3 regions of the Pseudarthrobacter sp. BIM B-2242 genome follow, and region 1 is predicted to be linked to each of the others. Evidence: riboswitches for the same ligand, from Rfam matches in the RefSeq annotation. Region 1 holds a riboswitch; each other region holds the start of a gene.
The links. A riboswitch is a leader RNA that binds a small molecule or an ion and turns the genes downstream of it on or off. The one in region 1 is predicted to bind S-adenosylmethionine.
Positions count from the first base shown of each region.

Region 2: it holds a riboswitch for S-adenosylmethionine, as region 1 does, so the genes downstream of both, IDT60_RS06240 (homoserine O-acetyltransferase) here and IDT60_RS18680 (DUF1737 domain-containing protein) in region 1, are expected to answer to the same signal.
Region 3: it holds a riboswitch for S-adenosylmethionine, as region 1 does, so the genes downstream of both, IDT60_RS12390 (aminotransferase class V-fold PLP-dependent enzyme) here and IDT60_RS18680 (DUF1737 domain-containing protein) in region 1, are expected to answer to the same signal.

Region 1 covers NZ_CP061721.1:4,037,152-4,042,248, forward strand. Annotated here, with positions in the region: gene IDT60_RS18670 (acetyl-CoA C-acyltransferase) at 1-200, shown strand, start outside; gene opgC (OpgC domain-containing protein) at 240-2,711, opposite strand; SAM riboswitch class IV at 2,979-3,092, shown strand; gene IDT60_RS18680 (DUF1737 domain-containing protein) at 3,106-3,381, shown strand; gene IDT60_RS18685 (rhodanese-like domain-containing protein) at 3,378-3,788, shown strand; gene IDT60_RS18690 (O-succinylhomoserine sulfhydrylase) at 3,789-4,997, shown strand.
Region 2 covers NZ_CP061721.1:1,359,494-1,364,590, forward strand. Annotated here, with positions in the region: gene IDT60_RS06230 (VOC family protein) at 1-427, opposite strand, end outside; gene IDT60_RS06235 (bifunctional o-acetylhomoserine/o-acetylserine sulfhydrylase) at 632-1,969, shown strand; SAM riboswitch class IV at 2,037-2,151, shown strand; gene IDT60_RS06240 (homoserine O-acetyltransferase) at 2,165-3,280, shown strand; gene IDT60_RS06245 (hypothetical protein) at 3,330-3,818, opposite strand; gene IDT60_RS06250 (winged helix DNA-binding domain-containing protein) at 3,867-5,075, opposite strand; gene IDT60_RS06255 (SGNH/GDSL hydrolase family protein) at 5,096-5,097, opposite strand, start outside.
Region 3 covers NZ_CP061721.1:2,691,653-2,696,749, forward strand. Annotated here, with positions in the region: gene aroA (3-phosphoshikimate 1-carboxyvinyltransferase) at 1-1,071, shown strand, start outside; gene rsgA (ribosome small subunit-dependent GTPase A) at 1,055-2,170, shown strand; gene hisN (histidinol-phosphatase) at 2,225-3,037, shown strand; SAM riboswitch class IV at 3,197-3,310, shown strand; gene IDT60_RS12390 (aminotransferase class V-fold PLP-dependent enzyme) at 3,346-4,767, shown strand; gene IDT60_RS12395 (class I SAM-dependent methyltransferase) at 4,882-5,097, shown strand, end outside.

The DNA.
Region 1 (5,097 bases):
CTGCGAAGGACCTGGGGATCGACGCCGAAAGAATCAACGCCGACGGCGGGGCCATTGCCCTGGGACATCCGGTGGGCGCCTCCGGGGCCCGCCTCGTGCTGCATCAGGCCCTCGCCCTGAAACGCCGCGGCGGCGGCACCGGTGTTGTGGCCCTGTGCGGCGGCGGCGGCCAGGGCGAGGCCCTGATCCTTAAGGCCTGACGCCCGGTCAGCGGGCTTAGGGGGTCAGCGGACAGCGGCTCAGGTGGGGATGATGCCGAACAGGACCCGCTTCTTCACCATCACCCAGAGAAGCCCCAGGATGACCGCATAGGCGGCCGTATTGACCAGGATGTCGCCCTGCCGCAGTGCCGGGATGTTGGCGATCACGGCGATGAGCACAACGTGCATGATGAAGACGTACAGCGTGGCCTGCCCCAGCGGAATCAGGAACCAGCCCAGGGCCCGTTCCACCGGCTTCCAGTACGCGGTCAGGAATGCGTAGGCGGCCACCACCAGGACCAGGACGTTGAGGAGCCGGCCGGGGTCCAGGTAGGTGCGGGCAAAAAAGGCGTCGTACATGGCCCGGTAGGCGGTGTCCGGAATGACGGCCAGGCGCAGGTCGAACCCGTTGGCCAGGTAGGGGTTGCACCAGGACAGGAAGGCGAAAACAAACGCCAGCACCGTGGACGCCACCACGACCCAATGATGCGCCGACAGCCAGGCGACGATGCGGCGCCGGTGGTAGCCCGCCACCAGGCCGACCACAAACAGGACCTGCCAGACAAGGAGCGGGAAGGAGTCCTCGAACTGGGAGGGCAGCAGCCTGACCCGGGTGGCAGCACCCGCGGCGTAGATCCCCAGCGTGCCGCCCAGAACCCACAGGGCCTTGCCGCGGTTGAGCGCGGCAAGGATCAGGGGGCTGGCCAGCAGCAGCACCACATAGAGGCCCATCACGTTGAACTGCCAGGGACCGAACTGCAGGAGGACGATGGCGGGCAGGACCTGGGCGGGCACCGGGAACTGCAGGAGAGTTTCCATTCCTGCATACAGGTCATAGGTCCGGCCGGCGGCGTTGTGCCCCGCGCCGCCCGTGCCCTGGTCAACGTAGGTGGTCAGCGCGTCGGTCTGGAAGAAAGGCAGCAGCGAGAGCAGGAAGACACCGATGAGGACCGCGAGGGCGGTGACGTACAGCTTTCCGGCCCGGCGGGACGTCAGATCCACCACCTTGCCGAAATCGTCCTTCACCCTCGGCCCGTACACCATCCCCACCACCAAACCGGAGAACAGCACAAACAGCTCTGCGCCGGAAACGAACCCCACCGTCTCCTGGGTCAGCAGCTGGAAAAGCGATGTCATGCCCAGGTGGTTGACCACCACAAAAACAATGGCCAGGCCCCGGAGGAGGTCCACCCGGGAATCCCGCTTGGACGGGTCCCCGTAGCCCCAGCCGGAAATCACGCCTACGCGCCGTGGCAACTGCCACAAGGCAATCAGGAGGATCACCATGGCCGCCCCGACACTCCAGGCAGCAGGCCCGGCCAGGGAATTGGCCTGCGTAGCCTGCTGCCCTCCGCTCACAACAGTGACCGGGCCGGTGGTCAGGCCGGACGCGGCCAGACTGTCGCCGGCAGCCTGCGCGATGCCGGCGTTGCCGGTAATTCGCCAGTCGATGCTGACCACCCCGGTATCACGGGTGCTGGTCCGTTCGTCCCAGACGACGGCGGCGATCCGGTCGAATTCGTCCGCTGTGGCGGCCGCGAGGGTCTGGTCCCACCAGGCCCCCTTGATGTCCGCTTCCGCAGCACCGCCTGCAACAGGGCTGTAAAAGGCGGCCGTCTGCAGGAGCATAGGTTTGTCCCGGCCGGCGGCGTATGTGGCGTAGAAATTTTCGCTCCCTGCCTGCGTCACCATCGCGGTGAGCTCACCGCCGGCGGGGAGGGTATTGACGGCGGCCTTGCCGCCGGTGTCATCGTGATAGGCCGTCAGCCCCACCCACTCCACCGCGTCATCGCCGGGGTAGTAGGGCGCGTATGCTGCGTCTGCACCGTTCCAGCTTCCGTCCCCGTTGGTGTCCAGCAGGGCGTATCCCTCGGACCCGGCGGCGGGGGCGTCCCGGTGGCGTTCAAACGGGTAGTCCCGCCCAAGGTACGGCTGCCACACCATCACGGTGCCGGCGTCGTCCGCGGTTTTGAACTCCGCAGCAATGGTGCGGAACGCTTCCTTGTAGGCGGCCGGCTGCTGACCCCACTCCACCCAGCTTGAGTTCATATCGGGGGCGAACCGGATCAGCAGCGTGCCCCGGAAAGCAGAGGCCAGCTCCTTAGCCTTGGCCGCGAAGGCCCCTGCGGCTGCGGCATCCACCTGGCCCAGCGCCATGGAGGGGCGCACGGTGAGCATGGCATGGGCGCCCTGCCCTGCAGCCTGGCCAAAGAAGTCCCGGACGTTCTGTTCCTCCCCGGACCGCACGGGCAGCGAGATCTCGTGGTCAAGCAGCGCGGGCGAAGCCCCCAGCCGCTCGGCAAATCCCGCCGCCGAGTCCTCGCCCCATTCAAGGACAGCTCCGAGCAGGGGTTTGCCCTCCTCCGGCTCAGGCCGGGCCGCGTGGACCGGGCCCGCGGAGAACAGGCTGATCAGGAGGAGCACGGCTGCAACAAGGGCGGCCGGCAAAGTGCTCCGTACGCCGGGCACGGCCGACGGCGGCACGCCCCTGTTTGCGAAGAGTGTTGGCATAGCGGTGTGGACCCTCCCCCAGGACGGCTTTTGTGCTGACGGCCGGTGCCGCCGCAGAAACTCTATCGGTCTTCGCAGGTGTGCCTGCTGATCGTCACCGCACCGCTGCCAAGTTCGGCGTGCCACGCTCCTGCCACAAGGTTCACGCCGTGTTCCCGATGCCTCGATTGTCCGGCCCCCTGGCCGGGGCTGGAGGCCCCGGATTGGTTACGGAACATGACGACGGCGGCGGTGCAGCCGGGTGCCCCGGATGTTACGTTTTTGGGGAGTAATGAGAACCGGCGCCAAGCCCTGACTGGCCGGTCGGCAACCCTCCCTTTCGCGGCGGGGTGCCTCAGGTGAATACTCGGCATATCGACATTCGAGCTGCAAGCGTGAGAGAAGGAGATCCGTCGTGTCTGACGCACCTGCCCCTGAAGAAAAACTGTCGTACCGGCTTGTGACCGGGCCGGATGACAGGTCCTTCTGTGAACGGATTTCCACGGCCCTGGCCGAAGGGTATGTCCTGCACGGCAGCCCGGCCGCGACGTCCAACGGCGGCCAGGTGATCGTCGCGCAGGCACTTATCCTCCCGTCGGCCATCGCCAGCGCGGATGCCGCCGTCGCCACCGCCGTGGATGACCTGTCCGCCAGCGAGGACCTCGAGTTCGACGGCGAGGGCCACGCATGAGCTACGCCGGAGACCTCACCCCGCACGAAGCGTGGGCCAAGCTGGAGCAGGGCGCCATTTTGGTGGACGTCCGCACCGAAGGCGAATGGGCGCACATCGGCATTCCGGACACAAAGGCCACGGACAACGATCCCCTGTTCATTCCATGGACGTTCGCCGGCGGCATCCCCAACGCCGACTTCATCACCGACCTCACGCAGCAGGCCCCCGAGGACAGCGCAACGGAACTGCTGTTCATCTGCCGCTCGGGCCAGCGCTCCGTCGCCGCCGCCATTGCAGCGACGCAGGCAGGGTTCACGTCCTACAACGTCCTGGAGGGTTTTGAAGGTGTGCCGGACCGTTACGGCGAGCGCACCGTCAACGGCTGGAAGAACAGCGGCCTGCCCACCAACCTGGGAAGCCGCTAGATGACCTTCAACGAAGAGGCCGCCGGCTGGAGCGCCGACACGCAGGCAGTCCGCGGCGGCCTGGACCGCACCAACTTCCAGGAAACCACCGAGCCGGTCTTCCTGAACTCCGGCTTTGTCTACGAGTCCGCGGCCGCGGCCGAGCGCGCCTTCACCGGCGAAGACGAACGGTTTGTCTACTCCCGGTACGGCAACCCGTCAGTGGCCACCTTCCAGGAGCGCCTCCGCCTGCTTGAAGGCACCGAAGCGTGCTTCGCGACGGCGTCGGGCATGTCAGCGGTATTCACCGCCCTGGGTGCCCTGCTGGCTGCCGGGGACCGCGTGGTTGCTGCGCGTTCCCTGTTCGGCTCCTGCTTTGTGATCCTGAACGAGATCCTGCCGCGCTGGGGTGTGGAGGCCGTGTTTGTGGACGGGCCCGACCTGGACCAGTGGCGCGAAGCCCTGTCGGAACCCACTACTGCCGTGTTCTTCGAATCGCCGTCCAACCCCATGCAGGAGATTGTGGACATCGCCGCGGTCAGCGAGCTGGCGCACGCCGCCGGGGCCACCGTCGTCGTCGACAATGTCTTTGCCACTCCCCTGCTGCAGCGCTGCGGGCCGTTCGGCGCGGACGTGATTGTGTACTCCGGCACGAAGCACATCGACGGCCAGGGCAGGGTCCTGGGCGGCGCCATCCTGGGAACCAAGGAATTCATCGACGGCCCGGTCAAGCAGCTCATGCGTCACACCGGCCCGGCCCTCTCCGCGTTCAATGCCTGGGTGCTCACCAAGGGCCTGGAAACCATGTCGCTCCGCGTGAACCACTCCTCCGCCTCCGCGCTGCGGCTGGCCGAGTGGCTCGAACAGCAGCCGGCCGTCAGCTGGGTCAAGTACCCGCTGCTGAAATCACATCCCCAGTACGAGCTCGCGGCCAGGCAGATGAAGGCCGGCGGCACAGTGCTCACCCTCGAACTTGCCGCGACGGGCGGCCGCTCGGGCAAGGATGCCGCCTTCGCGCTGCTGGACGCCCTGCGGATCATCGACATCTCCAACAACCTGGGCGACGCCAAGTCGCTCATCACCCATCCGGCCACTACCACCCACCGCGCCATGGGCCCCGAAGGCCGTGCGGCCATCGGGCTCAGCGACGGTGTGGTGCGCCTGTCCGTGGGCCTGGAGGATGTGGACGACCTCATCGGCGACCTCGAACAGGCGCTGAAGCAGGTCTAGGGGCGGGCCGCGCCGGGTGGCTCACCGTCGCGCCGGATTTCGAGCCGCACGGCCACCCATCTCAGCCGTGACTTTGATCGAGCCAAAGCCTTTCCGGAAC
Region 2 (5,097 bases), 1.7 Mb from region 1:
CGCCTTCCCACTTGAGCATGTACGGAACCTGCGGGTCCGCGATCAGGCCAAGGATGCCGATCTGCTTCCAGATCAGCTCGCGGCCGTCCGGAAACTTGCGGTTGCCGTTGACCGCCGCACGGCCCAGACGTTCCTCGAAGGGGGCGAGATCGTCCACTTCGACGCACCAGCCCATCCAGCCGCCGCCGGCTTCGGACCGTGCCCGGACAGCCTGCCCGAAGGGAGCCTTGTCCGAGGCCGGGTGGTTCAGGACCTCCACAACTTCCAGGTATTTGTGTCCGGCGAGGGGAATGATCATGTTCCGGGTTCCGAAACGGGGGTGCACTCCACCCTTCACGGCTTCAACGCCGAGGGCGGACGAAATACGTTCGGTGGTGGCAACGAGGCCATCTTGTTCACAGGCGTAAGAGACGTGATCCATGCGCATGCCATCATCTTGGCACTTTGTGATGAGCCTCTCAGCTAAGGGTAGCCTTACTGGGATTTTGTGTTGCGGCCGTTGAGGAAAATCCGGCACCGGGACACCGGAGACAGCCTTTTGACCACCTTCGTCACAATCATGTTCCCTGTCGGGAAGTCTTCCTATGCTGAACGCAACCGAGCAGTGCCACACCACGTCAAGGAGCATTGAATGTCGAACGGATGGTCTTTCGAAACCCGCCAGATCCACGCTGGCCAGGAGCCGGACAGCGCCACAGGTGCCCGTGCCCTCCCGATCTACCAGACGACGTCGTTCGTCTTCCCCAGCGCAGAAAGCGCCGCCAACCGCTTTGCCCTTGCCGAGCTTGCGCCGATCTATACCCGCATCGGCAACCCCACGCAGGACGCTGTGGAGCAGCGCATCGCCAGCCTGGAGGGTGGTCTCGCCGCGTTGCTGCTGAGTTCCGGGCAGGCCGCCGAAACGTTTGCCATCCTGAACATTGCCGAAGCAGGGGACCACGTGGTGGCCAGCCCGAGCCTGTACGGCGGCACGTACAACCTGCTGGCGCACACCCTGAAGAAGTTCGGCATCTCCGTGACGTTTGTGGCGGACCCCGACAACCTGGAGCAGTGGCGCGACGCCGTGCAGCCCAACACCAAGCTCTTCTTCGCCGAAGTGGTCTCCAACCCGCGCCAGGACGTGCTGGACATCGAAGGCGTGTCACAGGCCGCCCACGACGCCGGTGTGCCGCTGATCGTGGACAACACCCTCTCCACGCCCTACCTGATCCGCCCCCTCGAATGGGGCGCGGACATTGTTGTCCACTCGGCCACAAAGTACCTGGGCGGGCACGGCTCCGCAATCGCCGGCGTGATCGTGGACTCCGGCAAGTTCGACTTCGGCAAGGACCCCGCACGGTTCCCGGGCTTCAACACCCCCGATCCCACGTACAACGGACTCGTCTATGCCACGGATCTTGGCGCCGGTGGGGCGCTCGGCGCCAACCTGTCCTACATCCTGAAGGCGCGCGTCCAGCTGCTTCGCGACCTCGGTTCGGCAGTGTCCCCGTTCAACGCCTTCCTGATTGCCCAGGGGCTGGAGACGCTCAGCCTGCGCGTGGAACGGCACGTCGCCAACGCCGTCCACGTTGCGCGGTGGCTGGAGGCAAGGGACGACGTCGAATCGGTCGCCTACGCGGGCCTGCCGTCCAGCCCCTGGTACGAACGGGGCCGCAAGTACGGCCCCAAGGGCACCGGCGCGGTGGTGGGGTTCAACCTGGCCGGCGGGGCGGAGGCAGGCAAACGCTTTGTGGACGCCCTGGAGCTCCACTCGCACGTGGCCAATATCGGGGACGTCCGGTCCCTGGTCATCCACCCGGCATCCACCACGCACAGCCAGCTCTCGGCCGGGCAGCAGGCCATCGCGGGTGTGACGCCCGGGCTGGTCCGGCTGTCGGTGGGCATCGAACACATCGACGACATCATCGCCGACCTCGAAGCAGGCTTCCGGGCGGCCAAGGATGCCACCGGGGGCGGGCCCGGGGAGTAATCACCCGAAAGTCACAACCAGTCACACGCTTGGCCATAGGCCGGGGCTGTTTCGTACACTCATGGAAGGTCATGAGTGCCAGCGACAGCCCCGGCTTGCTGGCCGGCAACCCTCTTTCGTGGCGGGGTGCCCCGGGTGAGGACCTGGCCTGCCGGTCAATTGACGGCAGGCAAGCGCGTAGAAGAGGTCCTTTCCATGACGATCACCATCTCCCGAACAGCGGCTCCCGGAAACGGCGTAGTGCGCTATGCCACCGTTGGCGCCCTGCAGCTCGAGGCCGGCGGTTACCTTCCCGAGGTCACCCTGGCGTATGAAACATGGGGAACGCTGAACGCTGACGGCTCCAACGCTGTCCTGATTGAGCATGCCCTGACCGGCAGCACCCACGTGACGCGCGGCGACAGTGACGAGCCCGGTTGGTGGGAACAGCTCGCCGGACCGGGTGCACCAGTGGATACCGACCGGTTCTTTGTGGTCTCGATCAATATTCTGGGCGGCTGCTACGGGTCCACCGGGCCGTCGTCGGAGGCGCCGGACGGAAAACCCTGGGGCTCCCGGTTTCCGCTGGTGACGCTGCGCGATACAACGGCCGCTGAGGCGCGGCTGGCTGACCAGCTGGGCATCCATAGCTGGTTCGCCGTGCTGGGAGGTTCCATGGGCGGAGCCCGTGCCCTGGAGTGGGCAGTCAGTTATCCGGAACGGGTGCAGCGCTGCGCTGTTATTTCCGTGGGGGCCGCGAGCACGGCTGAACAGATCGCCTTCGCCCAGGCCCAGACACTGGCCATCCGCCAGGACATCAATTTCAACGACGGCGACTACTACGGCGGTCCGCTGCCCGAGGACGGACTGGCCCTGGCCCGGCGGATCGCCCACATCACCTACCGCTCCGCGGAGGAATTCGACGGCCGGTTCGGGCGCTCGGCGCAGCTCCCGGAATCGCCGCTTCGAGCCGCAGCGCTGGGGGAGCGCGGCCGCTACCAGGTGGAAAGCTACCTGGACCACCAGGGCAAGAAACTGGTCAGCCGGTTCGACGCCAACAGTTACATCGCCCTGACCGATGCCCTGATGAGCCACGACGTCACCCGCGGACGCGGCTCACTGGACGAGGCGCTCAGCCGCGCTACTGCCAGGTTCTTCGTCGCAGCTGTGGACAGCGACAGGTTGTACTTTCCGTCGCAGTCCCGCGAACTGGCCGATGCGCTGCCGGGTGACGTGGACGTCCACGTCATCGAGGCCCCCATCGGCCATGACGGCTTCCTGACCGAAATCGGCCAGCTGGGCAGTCAGCTGCGGAGCACGTTCCTGGTCTAGGTTCCGGCAGGATTCAGCGTCCTGGCCGGCATCAGCGTCGTGCCCCGGATCAGCCGTTCATGATGTCGGAGCGGCGCTTCATGTATTCCTCCATGGCCAGCTCGCCGTTGCTGTACTGCTGGTCCAGTTCAGCGAGCTTCCGGGCGCGGTAGCCCTGCGGGGCCGACGGCGGCGCAGGAGTTCCCGGGGCAGCGGGCGCCTTGGGTGCTTCTGCCCGCTGGTCGGGGAACTGCTGATCCATGGGCGGAACGGGTTTCATGGGAGGCAGCGGCTCGCTCGGCGGCAGGGGCTGCGGGCTCATGATCTGGCGGAAGCCGCCGCTCATGTAGTCCTGTTGGGTATAGCCGTCGCGGGGCTGCCGGTTTTGCTGTCCCGGGTTTTGGCCGTCCCCGCCGAGACCACCGCCGGGGAACTGGCCGGGGTAACCCCCGGAGAAGCCCTGGCCCTGGTTCCGTTTGTTGACAGACTTCCGGTACATCCGCATCGCCATCGGTATCACAAACGACAGGATGATGATCCAGAAAAACAAGCTGTTCACGGTGTAACGCCTCTCATATGTGTCCTTCCAGCTTAAACCCCGGCGGGCTTAAGTCCCCGGCTTCACCCGGACGGCCGGGATTCCAAGGAATGTTCCATATCGCTCCACGGCGAGTTGCACCGCGCGCTCCACGGCGTTGCTCCGGTCTGAGTCCGGACGCAAGCCCGGTTCCGGCGGATCGAACAGCCGGATGTCCAATTCACAGCGGCCCGGAAACAGGGTGTGCCGCCAGGAGCCGGCCATCCGCCCGTCCAGCAGCACAACGTGCATGGGTGCCCCGCCCAACGGGAACGCCGGGGCGGTACCGCCGAAATAGTGCCGTGTTGACGAATATCCCATCACGTACTCGTCATAGCACTGGATCAGGTCCATCCGCGGGGCTTCACCCGCAGCCCCGCCGTGGTGCGCGTGAACTTCAGTACCCGCCGCCACGTAGTGCACGACGCCGTCAATCACCGCTGTCTCCAAAACCGCCGGAGCCGAGTCGAGGACGCGCGCGAGGCCGTGACGGACATCGGTGGAGGTGAGGCCGGACCAGTTGGCGCAGTCCTTGACCGTGGCGGGACCCCGGCTCGCAAAGTACCGCCGGACAAGCTCGCCGAGGTCCTCGTCCCGGTCCAACGTCCCACCGGGTCCGGCCGGTACGCGCTCGTCGAAATGGGCATACGTCTGTTTCAAGGCGCCACCGGGACTGCGCACGGGCGTTCCGCTGGTCAATACTCCGCTGATCTCGGCGTGCATGATCAGGTAAGCCAGGCCCAGGCCGGTTGCCGAAAACCCGGCACGCTGCAGCTTCTCCGCCAGCTGCTCACGGGTGAGGTGCCGTCCGCCTTGCACGGCGTCGGCCAGCACCCGTCCGCTCCGTTCCGCGGCAGCAGCGTCGATCCCTGTCCGCCGGTATGTGCCGGCATTGATCTGATGGAGCCGGGGTGCTGACAACGCAGTCAGCCAGCGAAGATCATCCCGGTGCACAAAATGCCAGGTTGGCCGCAGAATGTGGGTGCGGAGGATCCGGCCGTCTGACACCGCCTGCTCCACATCCGCTGCGGAGGCGGTCCCGGCCGCCCCGGCAACTCCGTGCCCGCGGGTGCGTTGCGCCAGGCTCCACCGGGCGTAGGGAAACTCCTGCGCCTGGACAGCCAGGAGGTGGCGGACGACATCGTGCGGGAACTGAGCCCGGGACCCTCGCAGCAACTGCGCATGCAGCCGGCGACGCACAGCCTCATCCTGTTGCATGGCCGGTGGCGCATCTGTCACGGGGGATCCTTCGCCTGCGGCT
Region 3 (5,097 bases), 1.3 Mb from region 1:
CACATTGACTGCGGCCTGGCTGGAACAGTGATGCGTTTCGTGCCGCCGCTTGCGGCGCTGCGGAAGGGTGCCGGCGTTTTCGACGGCGACCCGCACGCGCGCAAGCGTCCCATGGGCCCCATCATTGAGGCGCTTCAGGGGCTCGGCGTGCACGTGACAGCGGGCGACGGCGGCACCCCCTCCGCACTGCCGTTCACCGTTGAGGGCACAGGGGAAGTCCGGGGCGGCCACCTGGTGATTGACGCCAGCGCATCATCACAGTTCGTTTCTGCCCTCCTTCTGGTGGGTGCGCGGTTCACCGAAGGGCTGCACCTGGAGCACGCGGGTGACACGGTGCCCAGCCTGGACCACATCAACATGACGGTGGCGGTCCTGCGCGGCGCGGGTGTGTCGGTGGACGATTCCGTCCCCAACCACTGGATGGTGTCCCCCGGACCCATCCGTGCCTTTGACCAGCGGATAGAACAGGACCTCTCCAACGCGGGTCCGTTCCTGGCCGCGGCTTTGGCCACACGGGGTACTGTGAGGATCCCGAACTGGCCCACAGGAACTACCCAGGTCGGGGATCTCTGGCGCAGCATCCTGGCGGACATGGGCGCGACCGTCAGCCTGACTGACGGCGTACTGACAGTGACAGGCGGCCCTGAGATCAAGGGCGCTGATTTTCACGAGACCAGCGAGCTCGCGCCCACGCTGGCGGCCCTTTGTGCCTTGGCCAGCGGACCATCCCGGCTGACCGGCATCGCCCATCTGCGCGGCCACGAGACGGACCGGCTGGCAGCCCTGGTCACCGAAATCAACCGGCTCGGCGGCGACGCCGAGGAAACCAGCGATGGACTGGTGATCCGCCCGGCCACGCTGCGTGCCGGCGTCGTACACACGTACGCGGACCACCGGATGGCCACAGCCGGAGCCATCCTGGGCCTGGCCGTGCCGGGCATCGAAGTGCAGGACATCGCCACCACCGCCAAGACCATGCCGGAGTTCCCGCAGATGTGGGCCGACATGCTGGCGCAGGGCAACGCGTCCGGTGACGGAGCGGAAGGTTTCAGCGGTGGCCCGCAGCACTGATTCCTGGGACGAATCCGACGTCCGGATCCGGCCCAGCAAAAAGGGTTCAAGGCCCCGCACCAAAGACCGCCCCAGCCACGACGACGCCGTCACGGGCCGCATCATTACCGTGGACCGGGGCCGTTACACCGCCGTCGTGGGCGAGGACTCGGGCGATGAGCGGATCATCATCGCAGCGCGGGCCCGGGAACTGCGCCGGTCCCCCGTGGTGGCCGGCGACTTCGTGTCCCTGGTGGGGGACGTCTCCGGCGAGCCCGACACCCTGGCCCGGCTGGTCCGGATCCAGGACCGCCGCACGTTGCTGCGGCGCAGCGCCGATGACACGGATCCGATCGAGCGTGCGGTGGTGGCCAACGCCGATCAGCTGGTTGTGGTGGTGGCCGCCGCGAACCCGGAGCCGCGCACCGGGTTTATCGACCGCGCCCTGGTGGCCGCGTACGACGCCGGCATTGAGCCGCTGCTGCTCGTCACCAAAGCGGACGTCAAGGATCCCGCCGAACTGTTGTCCAACTATGAGCACCTGGACTTCCCGGTAATCATCAGCCGCACGTCGGACTCCGCGGCCTCGGGCATCGATGCCCGCTCCGATGACGGCCTCTCGGCCCGCCTGAACAGTGATGCAGTTTCGCAGCTCCGCGCGTACCTCGAGGGCAAGGTGTCGGTCATGCTGGGCCATTCCGGCGTGGGCAAGTCCACCATGGTCAACGCACTTACCGGCGCCGAACGGGCGACCGGTGGCGTGAACGCGGTGACCGGCCGCGGCCGCCACACATCGTCGTCGGCCCTTGCCCTGAAACTGACGGGCGCGCCTGCGGGCAGCTGGATCATCGACACCCCAGGCATCCGTTCGTTCGGCTTGGCGCACGTGGACCCGGACCGGATCCTGCGGTCCTTCCCGGACCTGGAACCGGGCACGGATGCCTGCGAGCGGGGCTGCAAACACAACGCCGCCGCCGTCAACTGCGGGCTGGACTCGTGGGTGGCCGAGGGGAAGGCCGGTCCCACCGGACCGGCCCGTCTTACGTCCCTGCGGCGGCTGCTGGGCTCGGACCCGCGGCTGGAAGGCCAGGAAACCAAGGAACTGGGCAGCATCAGCTAGCGCCAGGAAGCTGACCTCCCCAACCACGCCGCCGTTAGACGGTAGTTTGGAACCATGATCCAATCCGCTTCGAGCTACAACGATGACCTCCGCCTGGCCCATGTGCTGGCTGATTCCGTGGATGACCAGACCATGAGCCGCTTCAAGGCGCTGGACCTGCACATCGAAACCAAGCCGGACCTGACGCCAGTCACTGATGCGGACAAGTCGGCCGAGGAGGCCATTCGCGGCCAGCTGTCCCGTTCCCGTCCCCGGGACGCCGTGCTCGGTGAGGAATTCGGCAGCTCCGGACACGGATCACGCCGGTGGATCATTGATCCGATCGACGGCACCAAGAACTTTGTCCGGGGCGTCCCCGTGTGGGCTACCCTGATCGCCCTCGTGGACGAGGGTGAACCCGTCGTCGGGGTGGTCAGTGCACCCGCGCTGGGCAAACGCTGGTGGGCCGCAAAGGGTGCGGGCGCGTATATGGGCCGGTCCCTCGCCGCTGCAACCCGACTTCGTGTCTCGAACGTGTCCAACCTTGCCGACGCCTCGCTGTCCTACTCGAGCCTGGGCGGCTGGAAGGAACGCGGCAACCTTGACGAATTCCTGGGCCTGACCGAGGACGTCTGGCGCACCCGTGCGTATGGCGATTTCTGGTCCTACTGCATGGTGGCGGAGGGCTCGGTGGATATCGCCTGCGAGCCGGAGCTGAACCTGTACGACATGGCGGCCTTGGTGCCCATTGTGGTGGAGGCCGGCGGCCGCTTCACCTCGCTGGAGGGGCAGGACGGCCCGTTCGGCGGCAACGCGCTTGCCACGAACTCGATCCTGCACTCCGAGGTCCTCAAACGGCTTAACCCGAGCCTGGACGATCTGTTGTAGGCAAGGAATTGCGAATTATCGACGGCGGGTACCTCCTTTTGGGGGTGCCCGCCGCTTGCATCTTCGGCTAATCCGCCAATTCCGGAATGCGCGTAACAAAGTACTTAACATTGGGCTGGGCTTTTCGACGGCGGCGGCGATGTCCTACGCTCTTTAACAGGTCACGAGTGCCAGCGCTAAACCCCGGTTTGCTGGCCGGCAACCCTCCATTCGCGGCGGGGTGCCCCGGGTGACGACCAGGCCGGTCCGGAACGGACCCGGCAAGCGCGGATTCCCGGTATCGGGAGTCCTTTTCAAGTGAGGTCTCCGTGACAACTGCCACCGTCTCCCCCGCCATCCAGAACACCACCAGCGCAGCCATTTCCAGCGAGCTGGCCGCCATTGCGGGACGCCCCCTTTCCGCCGTCACCGGCGCCGAAATCCAGGCCCCGCTGATCCAGGGCGGCCACGTCCGCTACGCCAACCTGGACTACGGTGCATCTGCCCCCGCCCTTTCGGTGGTCTCGGCCTACCTCAACGAGATCCTGCCGTTCTACGCCAGCGTTCACCGCGGGGCCGGCTACGCATCGCAGATCAGCACGTCGGTGTATGAAAACGCCCGCAACATCGTCCGGGATTTTGTGGGCGGCCGCTCCGACGATTCTGTCATCTTCACCCGGAACACCACAGATTCGCTGAACCTGCTCGCCGGGTGCCTGCCGCACACGGAGGGACGCCCCGCCGGCGACGTCCTCTACCTCGATATCGAGCACCACGCCAACCTCCTGCCGTGGCAGGGAGTACCGCACCGCAGCGTTGTAGCGGCACCCACCATCGCGGGGACCGTCGAGGCGCTCCGTACCGAACTGCAGCAGGGCCAGGTCAGCCTGCTCGCTGTCACGGGCGCCTCCAACGTCACCGGCGAAATCCTGCCCGTCCGCACCCTCGCCGCCCTGGCGCACGAGTACGGTGCGCGCATCGTGGTGGATGCGGCGCAGCTCGCACCGCACCGGCGCATCAATATCAGTGCCGACGACGTGGACTACCTCGCCTTCTCCGGCCACAAGCTCTACGCGCCGTTCGGTGCGGGCGTCCTGGTGGGCCGCACCGACTGGCTCGACGCCGGCACCCCGCACCTGGCAGGCGGCGGCGCCGTCCGTGAGGCAAGGCTCGACGGCGTCAGCTGGGCCACCGGCCCGGCCCGCCACGAGGGCGGCTCCCCCAACGTCCTGGGTGCGGCCACGCTGGCCCGCGCCACGCAGGTCATCGCGTCGCTGGACCAGGACCGCTGGCACGCCCATGAGGCGGGCATCCGGTCCTACCTGGTGGACGGGCTGCAAAAGATCGACGGTGTGACGGTCCACCAGATCTTCTCGGACACCGACCCCGGCACCGGCACCATCGGCGTGGTGAACTTCTCGGTGGCCGGTTACGACGCCGGACTGGTTGCCGCGTATCTGTCGGCCGAGCACGGCGTGGGCCTGCGGGACGGCCGCTTCTGCGCGCACCCGCTGCTGAAGCGCCTCGGCCTGCCGTCCGGTTCGCTGCGCGCCAGCTTCGGTGTGGGCTCCCGGCTGGAGGATGCCCAGCGGCTCCTCGCCGGCCTGGAACAGCTCCGCCGCACGGGCCTGGGCTGGGACTATGTGGTGGATTCGGGCCGCTGGGTTCCGGCCAACGACACCCGTGTATACCCCCACTGGGCTCCCAACACGCCCGGCACCGCCGGCGCGGCCCCTTGCCTGGACGACTGAGCGTTTGCGGACTGAGTTGTTCCCGGGGTGAGTGCTCCGGCCCCTGACTGGTGCTGCCCCGCCATGCGGTAAATTCGAAGGAAACCCATGGTGATCAGTTGAAGGAGGCCTCACGTGGCACGGGGTGGCCCCAGGCTTGACCACGGACGCCGCCTGGAGCTCGCACAGAGCTTCCAGGACGGCGGCGAACACTACCAGCGCGTCCGTCCCGGCTACCCTGCCGATTCAGCGGACTGGCTGGTCCCGTCAGGCGCGCGTGATGCCGTTGATGTGGGAGCAGGAACCGGCAAGTTCGCCGCCCTCCTGCTGGAGCGGGGCCTGAGCGTTGCA